4 regions of the Lysinibacillus sp. GW823-FHT02G10 genome follow, and region 2 is predicted to be linked to each of the others. Evidence: riboswitches for the same ligand, from Rfam matches in the RefSeq annotation. Region 2 holds a riboswitch; each other region holds the start of a gene.
The links. A riboswitch is a leader RNA that binds a small molecule or an ion and turns the genes downstream of it on or off. The one in region 2 is predicted to bind cobalamin.
Positions count from the first base shown of each region.

Region 1: linked by a shared signal. The riboswitch ahead of AC1RFD_RS06430 (glutaredoxin family protein) and the one ahead of AC1RFD_RS05555 (hypothetical protein) in region 2 are both predicted to bind cobalamin.
Region 3: linked by a shared signal. The riboswitch ahead of AC1RFD_RS20340 (FecCD family ABC transporter permease) and the one ahead of AC1RFD_RS05555 (hypothetical protein) in region 2 are both predicted to bind cobalamin.
Region 4: linked by a shared signal. The riboswitch ahead of AC1RFD_RS19140 (hypothetical protein) and the one ahead of AC1RFD_RS05555 (hypothetical protein) in region 2 are both predicted to bind cobalamin.

Region 1 is NZ_JBXAJI010000001.1:1,232,088-1,237,352, reverse strand. It holds gene nrdE (class 1b ribonucleoside-diphosphate reductase subunit alpha) at 1-2,070, opposite strand, end outside; gene nrdI (class Ib ribonucleoside-diphosphate reductase assembly flavoprotein NrdI) at 2,067-2,426, opposite strand; gene AC1RFD_RS06430 (glutaredoxin family protein) at 2,423-2,647, opposite strand; cobalamin riboswitch at 2,766-2,943, opposite strand; gene AC1RFD_RS06425 (hypothetical protein) at 3,314-3,595, opposite strand; gene AC1RFD_RS06420 (SHOCT-like domain-containing protein) at 3,605-3,991, opposite strand; gene AC1RFD_RS06415 (DUF2089 domain-containing protein) at 4,004-4,369, opposite strand; gene AC1RFD_RS06410 (ABC transporter ATP-binding protein) at 4,560-5,265, opposite strand, start outside.
Region 2 is NZ_JBXAJI010000001.1:1,051,877-1,057,141, reverse strand. It holds gene AC1RFD_RS05560 (GTP-binding protein) at 5-1,942, shown strand; gene AC1RFD_RS05555 (hypothetical protein) at 2,079-2,834, opposite strand; cobalamin riboswitch at 3,061-3,244, opposite strand; gene AC1RFD_RS05550 (GNAT family N-acetyltransferase) at 3,456-4,223, shown strand; gene AC1RFD_RS05545 (PH domain-containing protein) at 4,387-4,767, opposite strand; gene AC1RFD_RS05540 (YhfM domain-containing protein) at 4,878-5,265, shown strand, end outside.
Region 3 is NZ_JBXAJI010000010.1:43,011-48,275, forward strand. It holds gene dapF (diaminopimelate epimerase) at 1-623, opposite strand, end outside; gene AC1RFD_RS20335 (heme ABC transporter ATP-binding protein) at 676-1,467, opposite strand; gene AC1RFD_RS20340 (FecCD family ABC transporter permease) at 1,473-2,519, opposite strand; cobalamin riboswitch at 2,666-2,852, opposite strand; gene AC1RFD_RS20345 (biotin transporter BioY) at 3,006-3,602, shown strand; gene AC1RFD_RS20350 (YdhK family protein) at 3,706-4,275, shown strand; gene AC1RFD_RS20355 (response regulator transcription factor) at 4,317-5,018, opposite strand; gene AC1RFD_RS20360 (sensor histidine kinase) at 4,996-5,265, opposite strand, start outside.
Region 4 is NZ_JBXAJI010000007.1:178,575-183,839, reverse strand. It holds gene AC1RFD_RS19155 (MATE family efflux transporter) at 1-300, opposite strand, end outside; gene AC1RFD_RS19150 (tyrosine-protein phosphatase) at 435-1,202, opposite strand; gene AC1RFD_RS19145 (ABC transporter substrate-binding protein) at 1,348-2,298, opposite strand; gene AC1RFD_RS19140 (hypothetical protein) at 2,282-2,839, opposite strand; cobalamin riboswitch at 2,998-3,195, opposite strand; gene AC1RFD_RS19135 (glutathione peroxidase) at 3,320-3,865, opposite strand; gene AC1RFD_RS19130 (hypothetical protein) at 3,946-4,500, opposite strand; gene ytvI (sporulation integral membrane protein YtvI) at 4,591-5,265, shown strand, end outside.

The DNA.
Region 1 (5,265 bases), 180 kb from region 2:
CTCTAAGCTTTGTAATCGTTGACGAACATAGTAAACAGACTTAATGCCCTTTATCCACGCATAAATGTATACTTTAGCCAATTGTTCGGTTGTCCAATTGTCCGTTACATAAAGCGTCATGGAAATACCTTGGTCAACGTGCTTTTGAGAAGCTGCATATAAATCAATTAAATCATACGGATTTACATCATACGCCTCCACATATAAATGACTATTGTCATTTGTTAAATGAGGCATTGGATAAATGGTTCTACTATCGGCGTAATCACGAACCTCTACGCGCTCTGTACATGGTGCGATTGAAGCCGTACAGCTACGAATATATGAAATACTACCAGTTGGGGCAATAGCCAAACGATAGGAATGGAATAGACCGTACTGCATTACATCCTGCTTTAACGTTTCCCACATCTTGTTTGTGATGATTGGAATATTGCCAAGCGCCTTCAACACAGCAGGCGATAGTTCTTCTTCAGTTTTATTGATATATTGGTCAAAATAGCTACCTGATGCATAATCACTGTCCTCAAATCGGTAGAAGGTTGCAGCTTTTTCTTTCGCCATTTCCATCGAAGATTTCAGAGAATAATAGTTCATCGCTTCCATAAAGTGATCCATGAAATCAATGGAATCTTTTGAGCCGTACAGGATGCCTTCTGTCACGAGATGCCCATGGAGGTTCATACAGCCAAGCCCTACAGAATGCATTAATTGATTGGCTTTTGCAACAGACGGAACATTCTTAATGTGTGTCATTTGCGATACATTCGTTAATAGGTGCATGGCTGTATCGACTAATGCGCCGAAATCATTGACTTTACTTGCTGCATGGATATCGATGGAACCTAAGTTACACGATACATCTAATCCATAGTCATTTGGTTGATCCTGGTCCGTAATGATACTTGTCTCTTGTACTTGTAAGATTTCTGTACATAAATTGGACATTTTGACACGTCCAATATTTTTTAAAGGATGTACCTTATTGACATTATCATCAAAGATTTCAAACGGATAACCTGATTCAAATTGTGCTTTTTTCACCTCTGTGTAAAGCTTTCGTGCATTTAAACGTTTAATTTTACGAATTTTAGGGTTATCAAGTAGCTCGTAGTACATGTCTGAAATAGAAATTTCAGACATACGTTTGCCATATTCTTTAAAAATATCGTATGGGCTAAACAAAACAATATCCTTATCACGTTTCATCAGTTCGAAGAAAATACTAGGTATAATAATCCCTGTTGAAAGGGTAGCGAGGCGAATTTTATCATCAGCATTTGGTTTTTTTGATGAAATGAAATTTTCTATGTCTGCATGGAAAATATTTAGATAGACAACACCTGAGCCATTTCGTTGCCCTAACTGATTAGAATAACTGAAAGAATTTTCTAACAGTTTCGCTACTGGGATGACACCACTTGCACGATTTAATATCTCTTTAATTGGATCACCTAATGGACGTAAATCTGTTAAGTTGACCCCAACTCCACCACCAAGGCGTGATAGCTCTAAACAATAGCCAATATTTTCAGCAATACTATTCATGGAGTCATCCATTGATAATTTAAAGCAGCTGACTAATTCACCACGTGCTTTCTTACCACTATTTAAAGCAGTTGGTGTTGCAGGCTGATAGGCTTCCATCATTGCTTCGACAGAGCGTTCTGCTAGAGCCGTGTTGCCTTGAGCTAAATACAAAGCAATAATGACAATACGATCCTCATACTTTTCTAAGATTTCTTCCCCATCACGACTTTTCATAGCATAGCTATCGTAAAATTTGCTTGCGCTCATAAAGGATGGAAAGCGGAAATTATAATCATAGGCTTTCTTGTACAGCTTCTTAATAAATTCCATTTCGTACATGTCGATAAATGCTTTCTCATAGTAGCCCTCATCAACTAAATAGCGTATTTTTTCCTCAATATCTATAAAATAACGCAAACGTACGTTAACATACTCTAAAAAGTAGCGGCGCGTAGCTTCGCGGTCCTTTTCTAACTCAAGTAATCCAGTTGTACTATAACGATTCAGTACGTCATTATTAAGCTTTAAATAGGTTTTCATCTCATTACCCTCGTTTCATAAAACGTTTGTATTGCTTCGTAATCCGTTTGATTACCTCGTAAATCTAATTTCCTTACTAAGGGTACATGATAGGTAGCAGCGATTTTCTCACCAGCAGCGCCAAATACATGATGACCGAAGTTACTATTACCACTGGCAACTACTCCTTTACAAAAATCCCTGTTTTTTTCTAAGAAACGTTGTACCTTTGCTGGAATGTCACCTAAACCATCTGTGTAGGTAATTAAGAGATATGGCTTGTTCAATCGCAATTCTTCCGAGAGCTCGATACATTCTGCCTTTAATTTGGATACAACATTTCGGACATTACCTGTACGACTCGCGTAAACAATCATAGGGCAATCAACTCAATTTGAGAAACAATTTCCTGAACATCTCCTATAAAAGTTTCATTCATCTCTAAAACAGGCACACTTAAAAAACCTGCGTCAATAATCGTTTGCTTTGCTTGTTCATCGTGATCGATGTTAACAATTTCAGCTTCAAGTCCTGCACGTTGTAGTTCAGATTTTACCCAAAGGCATTTTGGACAAATTGTTTTCGTATAAAGTTTCATAGAAATCCCTCTTTTCATAAAATAAAAAAGCCTATCTCCTCTAGAGAGATAGGCTAAATGGAAACGTTAACATACCAAAAATACTGACGTTCCCATCTCTTAATCCCCGAAGAAATGATAAATTTGTTTTATAAAGGCAGGTCTCCTGGCTTTGCTTCATTCTCTGATTCCCTTCCCATGCAAATGCACAGTGGTTGCAATCATCGTCAGCTTCACAGTTGCGGGGACAGCGTCGGAATTGTACCGAACTTCCCTTTTAAACTACATGTAGTAGTACCTTTGTAAAACGAACACAATATATAGTTGTTGTTCAATAGTTTTAAGTGTACCATCCTTCAAATGAAAAGTAAATCAAGATTCTAAACTTCTTTATTTTTGGATTATTCAGTATTTTTAATTATGTAGTTCCAAATAGATTACCACTAATCACTTATACCCAAATCAAAAATCTATTTTTAACGATGTACGTGATTTTCTATTAAAATGGATCTAGAATTCTAATTTGAGTTTAAAGAAATCTTCTATTTTATGTACCATTGAAAAATAGTTGTCTCTATCGTAAGTCCTGAAATAATGATCATCTCTTACCCATTTCAAATGATGCTCATTACATTAATAAAGAGCATGCTTTTATCATAACATGCTCTTACCATTCTATCATTGGGATTATAGTCTAACCTTAACCTCAGTCCCGTCCTGAGCTTTGACATCGACTAGCACAAGTCCTTTATAATTTTGTAGTTCCTTGATAATCGGCTTTAGCATTTCTTTGTCGATGAGGGGAAAGGTAAAGTCTATTTTCTTTTTATCGAAGTATGCCTTTGTCCACTTATTGGCTTGTTGCTGTATCCATTTAGAAGTTAAAATGGAGAGGACAATGGTTAGCACAGTATAGGGAACAGGGACGGTAAAGCGAACGTCTTTTGCTTTCACTTTTACATGCATCATTCGTCGCCTCTACTCAATGAAGACTGCAACGGAATCCCCGTTTGCTGATTTTATATCTACAATTTGTCCATCTAGTTCATTTTCAATTGCTTCAAGAAGAAGATTGATGTCGATATCTTTTACGTATTTTTCCGATTGCGGAATACTTGCAGCGATGCTGTGTCCTGCCATCAATACGGCTTTGACAAGTTTAATTGGTAAATTTACCGTGACATTATCATTTTCGGTGGATACAACACGGACCTTTAACGTTTTATCTAAATACTTTGTTTTTTCCACAAATTTATTCTCTGATTCTTCTTTCTGTTGTAGCACTTGAATCAGCTCTGATCCTTTATCCGCATCAATTTTGCCCTCTTGAATCATCGTTAAAACTTTTGTAATTTCCTCTTTCATGGTCGTTCCTCCCTATTCATCTTTTAAGAGCTTTATGGCTTCATCTGTTGTGATTTCGCCATTTTCAAGCATGCTTACAATTTTTTTCTCATCTACTTCATTTTTCTTCTTTTGAGCATAGCCAAGGGATGAAATAATATCATTTAGCTTGCCTCGAACTGTTGGATACGAAACCCCCAGTTCCTTTTCAACCTCTTTAATATTTCCTCGGCAGGTTAAAAATACTTCCACAAAATGAAGCTGATCCTGTGATAAGGATGCTAGCTTCGACAATTCAAACTCATTTTCAATGGTCGTGTGACAATGAGAACACTGTAACTTCGTAATTTTTAATGTTTTACTGCAGACAGGACAATTTGTGATTACTTGATAAGCCATAGTGAACTCCTTCCTTTAAGTTAAGCTGATTATATAATAAAGAAATTAAAGATGTAAATAATAAAATTAATAATTTTAATTAAAAAATAAATAAAATTAATATCTTGATTAATTTTATTTATTTTTGTTTCTATATTGCTTTAAAAATTAAGAAAACGCCATTTTTAATTTCTCAAAATGGCGTTTCTGTTTAATTGGGTCTATCCTTCTTTTTTCTTTCCCGCGGGTGTGATGGCAAAATTGCATTGTATAACGCTTGTGAAGCGGGGTGCTGATATTTCCCACCCTTGCCTATCTCCTCCACTAGCTGACCATGCTGCATCACAAGGATGCGATCTGACATAAAACGTGTGGCCTGTAAATCATGTGAAATGAATAGATAAGCAAGCTGTAGCTCTTTTTGAAGTCTTTGCAGTAGCTCTATAATCGTCTTTTGCAAAATCATATCAAGACTACTAATGGCCTCATCTAAAACAATCAGTTTCGGCTTTAATGCAAGAGCTCTAGCAATGTTGACTCGTTGCTGCTGTCCCCCACTTAGCTGTGAGGGATAGTTTTGAGCCATTGCCCACTCTAACTCTACACAGTCTAGTAATTCCCTTACTTTCTGTTGTCGCTCTGCTTTGCTAAAATGCTCGAAATTCAAAAACGGTTCTTCGAGTATTTCGAAAATCGTCTGTTTTGGATTAAATGAATGATAACTATTTTGAAAAACAGCCTGTAAATTTCTTCGTATCATTTTTTTCTCTTTGCTGGGTGCTTCGTATAAATTGACACCTTGAAAGATCAGCTCTCCGTTTGTTGGTCGTTCAATCCCTAAAATAATGCGCCCTAATGTGCTTTTTCCAGAACCACTTTGACCGACGATGCCAAGACATTCTCCTTCCTGAAGTGAA
Region 2 (5,265 bases):
TCTTATGTACAAAACGATCGGTGTACTTGCGCACGTGGATGCAGGAAAAACGACCTTCTCTGAGCAAGTGCTTTTTCATACAAATAGTATTCAAGCACGGGGGCGTGTTGATCATCAGGATACCTTTCTTGATCATCATGAGCTAGAGCGCAGACGAGGCATTACGATATTTGCCGAGCAAGGGCGCATGAATATTGGCGATGATACATACACATTGATTGATACGCCAGGGCATGTCGATTTCTCCCCTGAGATGGAGCGTGCCATTCGTGTGATGGATTATGCCATTATTATCATTAGCGCTGTCGAAGGGATACAGGGCCATACAGAAACAGTGTGGCAACTTTTACGTCAATACCATGTCCCTACCTTCTTCTTTATCAACAAAATGGATCGTGAGGGTGCCAATATGGAGGCCGTCATCAGCCAGCTTCGTAAAGATTGCTCTCAGTATGTATTATTCATCGATGAGCCACTGCGAGCAGACTATGTATCAAATAATATTATGGAATGGCTGGCGGAGCGCGACGAAAAATTGCTTGATGCCTTTCTAAATGAGTCATTGGAGCATGAACAGTGTCTTGCTCAATTAAAGGAAATGATTAAAAATGAAGGTGCCTTCCCTTGCTTTGCTGGCTCGGCCTTAAAGGATGAGGGCATTCAGGAATTTCTTGACCAGCTCCCGTTGTTAACGGCTTCCCATTTTGACAAGGATGCCCCATTTGAGGGCGAGGTTTTTAAGATTCGTCATGATGGTCACCAGCGTTTAACCTTTATGAAGGCAACCAAGGGCTCGTTGCATGTACGAGATGAATTTTCATTTGACGAAGTAACAGAAAAAGTGACCGAAATTCGCCTTTATAACGGCAGTCGCTTTGAGACCGTTCAACAGGTAGAGGCAGGAGAAATTTTCGCTGTCAAAGGACTGAGCCAAGCAAACATTGGGGATCGAATCGGTACAACGATGCTATCACAGCCCTATGAGCTTGTCCCAACCTTACAGGCAAAGGTTCAATATGAGGGTGATCAGCATATCAAGGAAGTGCTACAGATTTTCCGTTTACTCGAAGCAGAAGAACCGTCCTTGCGTGTGGTCTGGCAGGAAAAATTTCAGGAAATCCATGTGCATATTATGGGTGCCATTCAATTGGAGGTCCTGACTGAGGTATTAATGACGCGTTTTTCATTAGCTGTCTCCTTTGGTGAGCCGCAAATTTTATACATGGAAACCATTGCGACGACCGTAACGGGCTATGGTCATTTCGAGCCCCTCAAGCATTATGCAGAAGTTCATTTATTAATGGAGCCAAATCCACGTGGAACAGGTAATACCTTCACCAATGCCTGTCATGCCGATCATTTATCTGTAGGCAATCAGCGCCTTGTTGAAAAGCATCTGTTTGAGCGTGACCATCATGGGCTACTAACAGGCTTCCCTGTAACAGATATTCATTTTACACTTCTAACAGGTCGCGGGCACAATGAACATACATCGGGGGGAGATTTCCGTGAAGCCAGTTTCCGTGCCCTGCGTCAGGGGCTGGAGCAGGCACAAAATGTCCTACTTGAACCCTATTATCGCTTTAAAATGAAAGCTTCAAATGACTTTATCGGTCGTATGATGACTGATATTCAGCAAGCAGCTGGCACGTTCGATGACCCGATTTTATCCGAAACGGATGTTATCCTAACAGGTCGTGCACCTGTTGCCACTTTAATGAGCTACAGCACAACCTTTGCCGCCTATACAAATGGGAAAGGTGCACTCACACTCCAATTTGATGGCTATGATGTGTGCCATAATACAGAGGATGTGATTGCACAGATTGGCTACGATAAAAATGCCGACCCTGAGTATAGTTCCTCTAGTATCTTTTGTGCTAAGGGCAAAGGATATTCGGTTCCATGGCAAGAAGCACAGGCAGCCATGCATTGCCTGTAGGGTGGGCACTTCTGGTATTTCCTCGGCTTCCACTGGTATCCATCGCTCTAGCGCGGGTATTTCTTGCTTGGGCATCAATATATCTCTACCCTGCCATAAGATATTACAAGCCCTCCAAAAAATGGAGGGCTTGTTTTTATAGTGCACCGACAGCTTTCTTTGTTGGATTGTCCAACAAATATGCGGGTTCAACTATTACATAGTCATGCTTGTTCGTAAAATCAATTAGTACCTTACCAGGTTGACTTTTTAATAGTTGTAGATGATCAATTAATTGCAGTAAAAGCTCGTGACCGTTTCCACGTGGATGCCAGTTGAAATGATAATCATTTAACGCTTGCACCGCTTCAATAAATTGGGCATATTCCTGCTGCACAAATGCAATGAGTTTGTCATGATGAGATGCTAAATCATATAAATATGTTTCGTAAAAGCGCATGACAATCGAGCATAATAAGTCATTGACACGAGCAGCACTTAAAACAGGCTTTGGCTCCAATGATAGACGGTCGAGGTTGGGCTTTGCGCGTGTAGAATCAATGCGCGTAATTAAGTGATACGCTTCTCCGTTGACCTCATAGACAATCGGATTGGTCGGCATGTACATCATAAAACTATTTGTCTTTGTTTTTAGTTCATCTGCTATGGCTGCTTTCGCTAAAAGATGACCGTCCACATCCCCATTTTGTATCCAAATAATTTCTTTATTATATAAGATTTGCTCAAAGAAGCGATCATTGCGAATCAGCTTCGTTGCTAATAATTGATCGATCAGAGACTCGACCACCATTCTTGTTTTCGCTTTCTTGGCAACTTCTGTGCGTGGTTGCTTACAAATGTTCAGATCTTCATAAGGCGTTTCCAACATTGTCGTTACATGAATATTTGTCATACGTGCATCCCCTTTGCGTACATATTTTCAAAACAAAAAGGACTCCCTACTTTTGAGGAAATCCTTCATTTTATCTTCTTTCATCACACAATGCCAAACAAACCCTAAGTATGTGTGAACGAGTTCGATTGTGAACCCTTTCATTTACTATGGGCGTTTGACGTACTGTGACGAACAGAGCATTCTGTTTTGTCAACATGCCACCTCCTATTCCTCGTAGGTTTATGGTGTGTACTCGTAACAGGCAGGTATCCTGACTCATGATCATCGCTTCTTTTCTCCTTCCCGTCCAAAGACAGTGGATACTGAAAAGTCGCTCACATTTACAGTTGCGGGACAGTGTCGGATTCGCACCGACTTCCCTTTTAAGCAAATTGCACGCAATTTACACCTATTACTACACGCTATTCAGTTGTCATAGGAATGAGTATATGCACATTCCTATTAGATTACTAAAATCAATTGTAAAGTAGTGTTTTTCTAAAGTCAAATATCACAATATTTTCCAAACTACTAATAAAGTTATAGCGGGATATAAAAAAGGTGAACTGCGTATTTTTTATCTTTCATTGACTTTATAATGAAAGATAGTGAACTTCTAATAGGGGAAGGATGAAAAATATGAAAACAAGTCAACAATTAGTAACGAGTAATTTAGAGGAAAAAATGAAACTATTTACTCGAGCCGTTTCTGGACAAATTATAGAGGAAGCTCATTTTGTCATAGCCAATACAAATATTCCAACTGATACATTTAATTTGTTAGTAGCGAAATCGCCTATAATTCATAAGGAAAATCATCTTAAACAAAGGATTAATCATTTCATTGTGAATAAACTTCCCTTCAGCACGTGGGTGGATGCCAACTATCTAAGCGATGATTGGCTACAACTGATAAAAGACTGCAATTTACAGGAAGCTGAACGAAATATGATGATGAAGCTTGACCATACACTTCACACAGGTCCACGAATTTCCAATTATCTTACCATCACAGAAGTAAGTAACAAGGAAGAGCTTCTACAATATAAGGAAGTTTTTCTAAGTTTATTTGGAGAAACAGCAGAAAGAGATGCATTAGAAATTTACTTTCATCAATTCTCACAGGAAAAACTAGCATCAAATGCTCGCATGTTTATTGGTTGTATAAAGGAAGTACCTATCGCTACGGGATTATTAATCGACAGTAAACATAGCTATGGGATTTATGATGTGATGACAAAAGATGCGTATAGGGGCAAGGGTTATGGCAGTGAGATGTTTCAATTCCTACTCAGTCAAACAATCGATAAGCAAAAGCCCGTAGTCTTACAGGCATCAGAGGATGGAAAAAATATTTATAAACGCTTCGGGTTTAAAGAAGTCGGAGAAATGATTGTATTTGAATAAGACTTCGCCAAGGCGCTCTTATTTACACTTGACAGTATTTTCGAGCTTACCGTAATCATGAAGCCGATTTAAAATCCGTTACACCGACCCCTTCCTGGCACGACAGAAAAGCCTCGCAAATCTGCGGGCTTTTGGTTGTGCACACGTACTATTAGCACCTTCATTACGTCCCCAAAACATACTGTGCTAAGACGCTTTGCACCTTATAAATATTTGTCGCCTTATTGAAGTTTTTTTGAATCGGTAATGGACTGCCAGACACCCATATTTTAAGCTCTGCATCTAAATCAAATGTTCCAGCTGTTTCGACTGAAAAATGAACGATATTTTTATAGGGAATGGAATGATACTCTGTTTTCTTGCCAGTCACTCCTTGCTTATCAATGAGGATCAATCGTTTATTGGTAAAAATAAACGTGTCTCTAATAATTTTATAGGCGTTCTTGACTGTCTCGTTTGGAATTAATAAATTATGGACCTCCTCCTGTAGTTTTTCTAAATTCACCTCGCTTGCATTGCCGATCAATCCATCAAATAAGCCCACTATCTGTCCCCTTTCGCTCTCGTTTATTTAATGTATTACAAAAAAGTGAGAGCTACGACAGGAAATGGTGGTATTATTTAGCCTATAGAGGGGGTGAGTGGTTGCGAATAATGATAGCTGCCTTAGTGTCTCTACTAGCCGTTGTTTTACTAGGATGTAATGAAAAACCAGATGATAAATTAGCTAAGGTCAGCATTTCTATTGGTGCTAAATTTAACAAGGTGAACACTGATTTTTTTAAAGAATATACGGATGAAGAATCACTTACACTATTCCAACAAGCCATTGCAACAACAGTCAAAAACGAGGGTGTTGTCAATATGGCTTCGCCAGAATATGATGTACAAATAGTGGACAAGGCAGGAAACAAATATCGCTATCATCTTTGGTTAGGTGATAAAGGGCAAAACAGTAGTTTGATGCATGTCGAGGATACGCATACTATCTACACAATATCTGAGGAGTTCACTGAAAAATTAGCTGCGCTAGTTCACTCAT
Region 3 (5,265 bases), on a different contig from region 2:
TTCTCATGAACAACCTCTACAAACTCAACATTGCAGCGATAAGGAAATCTCATATCGTTTGCTATAATACCGCCTAATGTTCCTAATGGTACTTGCTCGATCGCATTCACAAAAACTACAGTATTCGGATTGCCCAAAAACAAAGCTGTTACCAAAAGAGATTGTTGGGGTAAAGGAAATATCTCATTGATGACAAGCTCATTTGGGTTTCCTAACATCGGAATGTCTTTGCGCAATAAGAGAGGTTTGCCCATATCGACAATCACTTCTATTACACGATTGTCTTGCACCACTACCTGTGCCAGCATAATCCCGGATTTCGTTTCAATCGTAATTAGCTCTTGTCGTACAATATGACGTTCAAAAATATACTTAGCAACACAGCGAAGACCGTTACCACAATTTGTCCCCTCAGATCCATCTTTATTAAATACACGCATACCACAGTCAGCAATTTTAGAGGGTTGGATAATAATCAATCCATCTGAGCCAATACCAGTATGGACATTGGCCATTTTTTGAGCCAATTCACAAAAGATATCTTCCTTGTAATCATGTTGGAAAAGATCAAGATAGATATAGCTGTTGCCAATACCATGCATTTTCGTAAAGGCTATTTGCATACAGTCACTCCTTAAAGGATGTTTTATGTATCTAATAGAAGATGAAACTTTTCTATATTTGGCTAAACCCCTTAGTGAACTGTTCAGGAACATATGTAAGATACGGCTTCCCTGTCATTGGATGTATTTGAATATCCGCAAAAACACCAAATACATCTTGCAGCACTGTTGGCGTAAGTACTTCCTCTGGTGTACCATGACAAACTATTCGCCCTTGCTGTAAAACGTAAATTTGATCGCAATACATAGCAGCAATATTCAAATCATGTAAAGCTGCTACTACGGTTAAATGCAAAGTCTGAATTAAATCCATAAGTTGAAGTTGATGTTGAATATCTAAATGATTCGTCGGCTCATCTAATATTAATATCTGTGCTTGTTGAGCGAGTGCCCTTGCAACCATGACACGTTTTTTCTCGCCACCAGAAAGCGAACTAAAGTCTCGTTTCTCTAAATGCGATATGCCCGTTTGTCTAAGAGCCTCTTTAACAATTTGAAAATCTTTCTCTTGATCAAGCTCTAACAGCTTTTTATGTGGGGTTCTTCCCATACTGACTAAATCATGCACAGTGAAATCAAATAATACGGGTGTCTCTTGGCTTACAACAGCCAAATTTTTCGCAATTGCTTTACTTGATTGCTTTAATATATCTTGCTCATTTAATACTACCGATCCACTTTCAGGTTTTAGGAGACGATACATATTTTTTAACAATGTTGATTTTCCGCTCCCATTAGGACCAATTAATCCAACAAATTGCTTTTCTTTTATTTGAATGCTTACATCATGCAGTATACGCTGATCGTAAATGGAGAATGATACTTGTTTCGCTTCTAATGTCATGGAAGTTAATCTCCTTCACCGAAAGAATAGTTGTTACGACGGAGAAGCCAAATGAAAAATGGTCCTCCACAAAAAGCTGTAATAATACCAATTGGCATTTCCTGAGGAGCAATAATAATTCGAGCAAAGGCATCTGCCCACACTAAGAATATTCCACCTATTAAAGCACTGATAGGTATTACGTATTTATAGTTTGAGCCCACAATTAAACGCACAATATGGGGAATAATCAAACCCACAAATCCTATAGAACCACTAACTGCGACAAGCACACCTGTTAATAGAGATACTAGTAGTATTAACTGAATGCGGAATTGCTGAAGATTAACGCCTAATGTCACTGCCGCCTCTTCTCCTAGTAATAATAAATTTAAATTGCGATAGTGTAGCCACAGTAGCCCAAATACAATAAAAAATACGAAAGCTGGAATCACAATATTATTCCATTTGGCTCCAGCTAAACTACCTAGCATCCAAAACATAACAGCCTTTAAGGCCCCTTCTTGCTTTGACATCATTAAAATAAAGTTAGAGATAGCCGTTAAGATAAAGGACACAGCCATGCCTGCCAATAGCAAGCGGAAAATAGAGACACGTCCCCCAACACGTGATAAGAAAAAGACAAGTGCAATGGCAAGTAATGAACCAAGGAATGCGGATACTGAAAGAGCGTAAATACCTAAAAATGAAAAGGCTCCTAAAATAATCACAGAAGTAGCTCCGACAGCTGCCCCTGAAGAAATCCCTAGAATATACGGGTCTGCAATAGAATTACGTACTAGTGCCTGAATGGCTGCCCCTGCAATAGCTAACCCCGCTCCTACTATCGCAGCTAGCAAAACACGAGGTGCTCTTATTTGCCAGATGATGATTTCCTGAGAGCGACTCCAATCTTGCTCGATCGAATTTTGTATAAAAGGAATTTTAGAAAGAATAACTTTCCATACATATAACGGTGTAACTGAAACTGAGCCAACCATTACAGCAAAGGTCATTGAAACAATTAATACCATGAAAAGTACGAAGGAAAATAACATAAATTTTTTATTCATCTGTTTTAAACTCCTACTGAATATTGATGAATGAAGCAATAAAAAAAGGTATCCCATGCGAAAATGCGCATAGAAATACCCAAGATTAAACAAAGTCAGAAAAATATCCAGCTATTGTCCGTAATTGCTTGCATCCTCGTGGGCATTACAGGTATTACTAAATGGCAGGTCTCCTGGCTTCGATTCACTATCCTATAATTGCCTTCCCATTCTTAAACAGTGGCAAATCATATTATAGGATTCCTCGTTACAGTTGCGGGACAGCGTCGGACTTCCACCGACTTCCCTTTTAAGTGACATTCAAAATGTCACACCAATAGTATTTGAAGTTATAAAATTGTGACGGTTCTATCATACATTTTTATAGATAGATAGTCTACTTCAATTTAATTCAGCAATTGAGTTAACTTATATAAATAATAAGGTTGACACAAATACATTCGTTTTTTACACTAGCAGTAATAACTTATAAAACGAGGTGAAATCATGGCAACTGTTACACAACATAGTCACCATAAGTTAAGAACTGTTGACATTACCTACATTGGATTATTTACAACGTTAATGATGGTGGGTGCTAATATCACTTCCTTTGCACCTTTTATGGTAGTTGGTGGTGTACCCATTACGCTTCAAACCTTCTTTGCAATTTTAGCAGGGCTTATTCTTGGTAGTAGAAAAGGTGCGCTTGCCTGCACAATTTATATGTGCGTAGGATTGGCAGGAGCTCCTGTCTTTGCTCGTTTCGGGGGTGGAATTGGCCAAATTTTAAGCCCTACCTTTGGGTTTATTATTACTTTTATATTTGCGGCATTTGTTGCGGGGTTAATCGTAGAACGAAGCGGAACAAAGAAAAGTTTTATCGTAGCTGCTTTGGTAGCAACGGCTATAAATTATTTGATAGGAACAAATTGGATGTTTTTTGCCTATAAGCTATGGGCAAGTGCGCCAGAGAATTTTTCATATAAGCTCGCTTGGCTTTGGATGATTCCTCCACTACCAAAAGATATTATTTTAGCTATTTTTGCTGGTATCTTCGCCCATAGATTACAAAAAACATTGAAGATCATGCCTAATCAATAGCATATCTCCCCGCCAGACTAAAGAAATGTTTTTCATAGGTTATATCCATCGTTTCTGCACATTTATTTGCTACATTAGGAGCACATAGTGAGGAGGATATCATATGAAATTCAATAAAAGATGGTCAGTCGGACTATTATCAGTAGTCGCTCTAATTAGTTTATCGGCTTGTACAGAGGATCAAACAAATCCTGCGTCCACTTCTAATGAAGCTGCTGAAGAAATGGATCATTCTACAATGAACCATTCAAGTTCTGGCGAAGTACCAGTAACGTTAAAAAAAGCTGAAAATCCGAAATTTCCTATAGGAAGCACAGCCATTATTACAGATGGACATATGGAAGGTATGAAAGGGGCCGAAGCAACAATAGTAGGTGCCTATACTACAACTGCCTATGTTATTTCCTATGAGCCTACAACTGGTGGAAAGCGAATAGAAAAGCATAAGTGGGTAATTCATGAAGAATTAATTGACCCACAAGAAGCACCACTGGCTCCTGGAACAGAAGTAAAAACGGACGCAACACATATGGAAGGTATGGAAAATGCGACTGTCCTTATTGACGAGGCTGTGCAAACAACTGTATATATGGTTGATTATACTTCCACTACAAGTGGTGAAGCTGTAACAAATCATAAATGGGTAACAGAAGAAGAGCTTAGTCCAAAATAATAGAAATAACCTCTACCTTCAATTCTGGTAGAGGTTAATTTCTAGCTTTTATGTTCCATTTGCTTTCTCTTTGCAGACTTATGCCATTTATAGCCGATGCCCCAAACGGTTTGCAAGTAATCATCCGCCGGAAAACCACTTTTTCTTAATTTTTCTCGTAAATTACGTACATGTGAATCAATGGTACGATCTTCAATCGTTACATCATATCCCCAAACGGCATGTATAAGGTGTTCTCTAGAAAATGCTCTATTTTGATAATCTAAAAATAGGGCGAGCATGGCAAATTCCTTTGGTGTTAATGGAATTGCCTTATGCTGAAAATATACTTCAAAGGACTCTCTATCTAAACAAAGCCCTTCAAAGTTAATCACTTTTTCTTCAGATATCGTTCTTCTTAATACAGCATGTATGCGTGCTAACAATTCTTCCTCATCAAAAGGCTTTAAAACGTAGTCATCAGCACCAAGATTTAAACCTTTTACAATATCAGCGTGTTCTCCTTTTGCAGTAAGCATAATGATAGGAACATCCCAAAACTTCCTAATTTCCTGGCAAACCTGCCACCCATCCATCTCTGGCATCATTATATCCAAAAGAACTAAATCCACATGCTCTTCTTCTAAAAAATCCAATGCCTCTTGTATAGAAGACATTGCTCTACAATTAAATAGTGGTTCCAAATAAAGGGTTAATAAATCTAACATTCTTGGTTCATCATCAATGCATAAAATCGTTTTCATTCATTTCTACTCCTTTAAATGATAATTCAAAAGTAGTCCCTTTATTTATTTCACTTCTAACCTTTATTTCTCCCCCATGTGCTTGTACTAGCTCCTTGACAATAGCAAGCCCAAGTCCAGATCCACCTAAAGCACGACTACGTGATTTTTCCACTCGATAAAACCGATCAAAAATATACGGTAAATCCTTCTTTGGAATTCCTTTCCCTGTGTCTTCAACGATGATGCTTAAAATTCCACTGTCTTG
Region 4 (5,265 bases), on a different contig from region 2:
AACGACCAAATTCATCGTGACCGCTAACGCCGAGATCTTGGCCGCTTCAAAAAAGCGTTTGGAGCCTAAATACTGAGAAACAACAATAGATGCACCATTGCCCACTACCTCCAGAATCAAGATGGCAATATGGATATATTGATTGGCTGCACCTACTCCTGATACAGCATTATCTGATAAAGCACTGAGCATAAAAGTATCGGCTAGTCCCATCAACATAAATAGAAAAACTTCTAAGAAGATTGGCCATGTTAAATGGAATAGACTTAACTTATTTGTCTCTTTAATTGTGTCTGCCAATACTTTCACTTCTCCTATTTTTTCTTAAAAATCTATTGTATCTTATCACAAATATTCAGACTGTAAAGAGATTTATAGGAAGACAGTGCTTCCACATAAAAAATCCCTTTCACATCGTGTGAAAGGGCTCATTTTTAAATTAAGCAATAAGATTGTAATTGCTCTCGTTTTTCAATTGTTAGGCCAAATTCCTGCTCTAAAAACCCAGTCTTAGAACCATAGCGACGATCCATCGCATCCAATGCTGCTTGTAAATAGTCTTCACGGGCGGACATTAATGCATAAAATTGCTGTAGTTCTTGCTCATTATACTGATGCTGAATAGCCTGAGCCATTCGTTCTACCATTGGACGTAAATGTATATTAGTATCTAAATAATCCTCCATGATAGTCTCCACGGGTACATCTAAAGCTAGTAAAATAAGTGCTCCTCCAATACCCGTTCGGTCCTTACCAACTGCGCAATGATGTACAAGACCTAGATTATTAGGATTTTGAATCGTTTGCATTAACTCTTTAAATGAAAGATTGTTAAAAGGCATTTGTGCATAAAAATCCCGAAACATCTCAGGGCTTACCACTTTATAGAAATCTCTACCACCAGCATTGGTTGGCATTTCAAAAGCATGATTACCCTTCGCTGGGATTTGTATATATTGAGCATGCGAGAACACTGGGTTAGGATTATGATACGCCTCATTGTTATCGCGATAATCAAAAATGGTCTTAATCCCTAACGTTTCAAATAGCTCTTTATCCGACAGTGTCATTTTTCCAAGGGCAGCTGAGCGGTAAAATAAACCGTTCTTTACCCTACGCCCATCTTTTGTTTTATATCCACCCATGTCTCGGAAATTATAGACTGCTTCAAATGGAATTACCTTTGTCTCTAATTGCTCCAATCACTACACCTCCTAAGATTATCAAGCATACTTACTTTTATTTTAAAGAACAAACTACATTAATTCCAATTTTCACGCTAGGTAATAATTTAAACCACATAAAAAATGCTAGCTGAATGGCTGACAGCTAGCATGGAAACATTTCTTATTTAAATAACTCTGGGTACACAGCCTTCGCTACTAATTCTACAGCTTCACCAATACGCGGACCAGGTCGATTAGAGATATCTGTATCAATGGACAATACCGCTTTGTTTTGAATAGCTTTCACAGTATTCCAACCATCTCGTCCAAGAATTTCTCCTATTGGATCTTCTGTATAGTTTACTGTTGTTAAAATAACATCTGGATTTTTCGCAATAACATCTTCCTCATTCACTTTTGCCCAGCTATTCAAGTCAGAAAAAACATTATTAACATTAGCTGCATCTAATATTTCTTGCTGGAAAGTGCTAGAGCCTGCTGTATATATATCTGGCTTAGGGCTAACCTCTAAATAAACATTTTTCGGCGTTTTTACATCCTTCACCTTCGTTTGTACTTCAGCAATTTTCGCTTTAATCTCTTCGTTTAATTTATTTCCTTTATCAGGAACATCCATCACAGCAGCAATTTGTTCGATATCTCCATAAACATCGTCGAAAGTAGTCGCAGATTGAATAACAAACACTTTAATTCCTGCGTCCTCAAGCGGCTTTAGGGCATCCTTATCACCGATTGTATAAGCAATGACAACATCTGGCTTTAACGCTATAATTCTTTCACTGTTAAAGTTCGTAGTATCAGAGACACGTTCAATTTTTTGTGCTTCCTCTGGGTAAGTATCGTACTCAGTTGCTCCTACAATTTTATCGCCAACACCTAAAGCAAACAAAATTTCAGTATTACTTGGTTGTAAAGATACAACTGTTTTTGGTACTTCTTTAAACTCTATTTCCACTCCACGGTCATCTGTCACTTTATAGCTTGTTTTCTCTGCTTGTTGTGTATCTTGCGAAGCATCTTTATTTTTTGTATCTTCAGCAGTGCCACAGCCTGCTAATACCAGTGCAAGTAAGAGCACTGATAGCCATTGGAAATTAAATACTTTTTTCATTGTTATTCTCCTTTTTCTTTTTCATTGGGTAGGATTTACTAATAAACGGTATTTCCGCTATTCCAGCTTGCTGATTCATAAAAACAGCCATGACAAAACATACATTAGCTAATAAACCAAGGTAATCGAAAAGAATAGCTGGAACCTCTCGTTCTTCTGATACTTTGTGTAAAGTACGATATGATTTTTTTGCCTCACTGCGACAAAGATGTAAGGCTGCAGCAGCCTCTGTTCCTTGAGGTAAAACAAAACTTTGAATCTCTTCCTTCACATGGCGAACGTAAAAATCATAACGTTCACTTAACCAAGATAAATCCTCTTCAGTTACTGCTAATTTCCCACGTACTGAGCCATTCACATGATAAGCCATAGGTAACATAAGCAATAAATCCTCAGCAACAACTTGAACATCCTCTTTTTTTACCGCAGCTAATGCAACTCCTAGATGTGTTGTCAGGCTATCTGTTCGAATTTCAAAATCGACCGTTGAAGCTTTCTCACGCATAAATGGATAACAAGAATAACGGGCATCTTTTTTCACTTGCTTCCCCCCTATTTTCTATAATGAAAAATTCTTATTTGAAAGGCATAAAAAAGTCGCTCCTTTTTGCAAAGGAACGACAAAAATAACATAATGAGCCATCAAACTGGACAAAGCCTATGTATTTGCCGTATATCCTCCTAGCTTCCGAGAAGTTTTTATACGTTCAAATAAAGGTCGGTCTCCTGGCTTGTACAGTTCGTCACATGAAACGAATGTGTTATAAAGGACCTTCCCATCTTCTTTGAGACAGTGGTAAATCTTTATAATGGCTGCACTTACAGTTGCGGAAACAGCTCCGGTTTTTCACCGGATTCCCGATTATGCTAATTAGCACCTTTATTCTGCAAGAATATTTCATTTGTAAAGCAGTTTATCATATATGCTTCAGAAAAAATAGCTGTACACAGTTTTAAAATATAGCATTATTTCTACTTGAAGAGAAAACCCTAACAAATTTTTACATTATTAAGAAATTTACTATAATAGTGTTTCAATTGCTTTTTCAATATCGAGCTGTGAATCTGTTGGTTCAAAGCGTGCGACGGTCTTACCATTAGCATCTACTAGAAATTTTGTAAAGTTCCAGCGAATATTACGACCATCTAAAAAGCTTGGGGCAAGTTGAACAATTGCTTCTGCCAACATTTTCTCCTGCATACTTGCCTTCCCAAACTCTCGGTAATCCACTTCATGCTTTAAATAATTAAAGAGTGGATGGGTAGCCTCTCCATTTACCTGTACAAGCTCAAAAATCGGGAATGTGACCCCATAGTTTACCTTGCATAGATGCTTAGTTTCCTCCCCATCTTCAGGATTTTGATGGCCAAATTGATCACAAGGGAATCCAAGAACTACAAAATTCTCTTTTCCATATCTATCATACATTTTCTGTAAGTCTTCAAATTGATATGTAAATCGGCATTGGTTTGCCGTGTTAACAATTAACATTGTTTTTCCACGATATGTTTCCATCGATAAAATTTCGCCATTAGGCTTCCGAACTAGATAATTATAAATGCTCATGCATAATCCCCTTTTTTCATTCATTATAGTTGACTATTCTATCGTTCATCAAAGAATTTGCACAAAAAAACACCACCTCGCTACTTTGAACGGATGGCTGACTTATACTTCTTTTTATATTTAGCATCTTGTTCTTCATTAATTAAACGATGGGCAATATCTAATAATTTCGAGTCATTTGTTTGATCATATAACTTTTTAAATGACATTATAATATCCTGACGAATAAGAGATGGCTGTTTTTCATCTATACATGTTTGAAATCTTTTAGCTAGATACGATACAACCAAATCTCTTTGTACTGGACCCGCCTGTCCAATTTTCCAAATTGCTTGTAATGCATGCCTTGCCGTAGCAGATTGTTCATCGTAAGTCACAGCCCAAATCTTTAAAAAATCCTCCAAGACCCTTTCTTCTGGATCACTTTTTGCAGCTAAAGCGCATAAAATTTGTGCAGCACGTGCACGAGAATAACCATTATTGTATGTAAGAGCTTTTATTAGCTGTTCCCAAACTGCATATGTCCAATCTACGGGTTCTTGCATAATTTTTATTAATTCCTCGTAAGATTCATATTGAATATCGCGATCATGCTCTGTTAGATTACTAAAAAGTTGCAAAATCTCTTTTTCCATAATTCATCCCTACCTTTATTGTTTCAGAACGTAATAAAATTTGATTTATGGTACACTTAACTTAATTTTTTTCGCAAAGAAGGTGAGTTTATGAATAAATTTAATGCTAGGAAATTGATTTTTCGGTTGATTGTGATAATATCACTACTTCTAGCTGCCTATTTTGTTATCCCAGTGTCCATGCCTTTAATACTTGCTGGGATTAGTGCATTTTTCTTAGAACCAATTGTCATGTTCTTTAAACGGAAATGGAAAATGTCACGGAAAATAGCAGTTGCTTTTATTTACATAGTGAGTGTTATTGTTATATCTATTATTTGTTATCTTTCTATTACACAAATAATGACACAAATAATTTTACTATCTAAGCAAGCTCCCTATTATATTTCCAAGCTATCAGATATGTGGCTTCATATGCAAGAAAATATTTCTAAATACACAGAAGACTTTCCACCTGAAGTAAGTGCTTCGCTTCAAAAAACCACTATGGATTTCATAAAGAAAGTCGAAGAATCCTTTTTAAGCTTCTTTAATTATAGCAAAGTTTCTGCCTTCTTTTCAGAGATACCCAGCCTATTTATCAGTCTTCTCGTTTATATGATTGCGCTATTCCTATTTATGCTTGATTTGCCTAAGTTAAAGCAAATCACTTATAAATATTTAAAGCCCAATACAGCAAAGAAGATAAAAATTATTTTAAATCGCTTAAAAGATGCAACATTTGGCTATATGAAGGCTCACTTATTTGTAAGCTTTATTATTGGA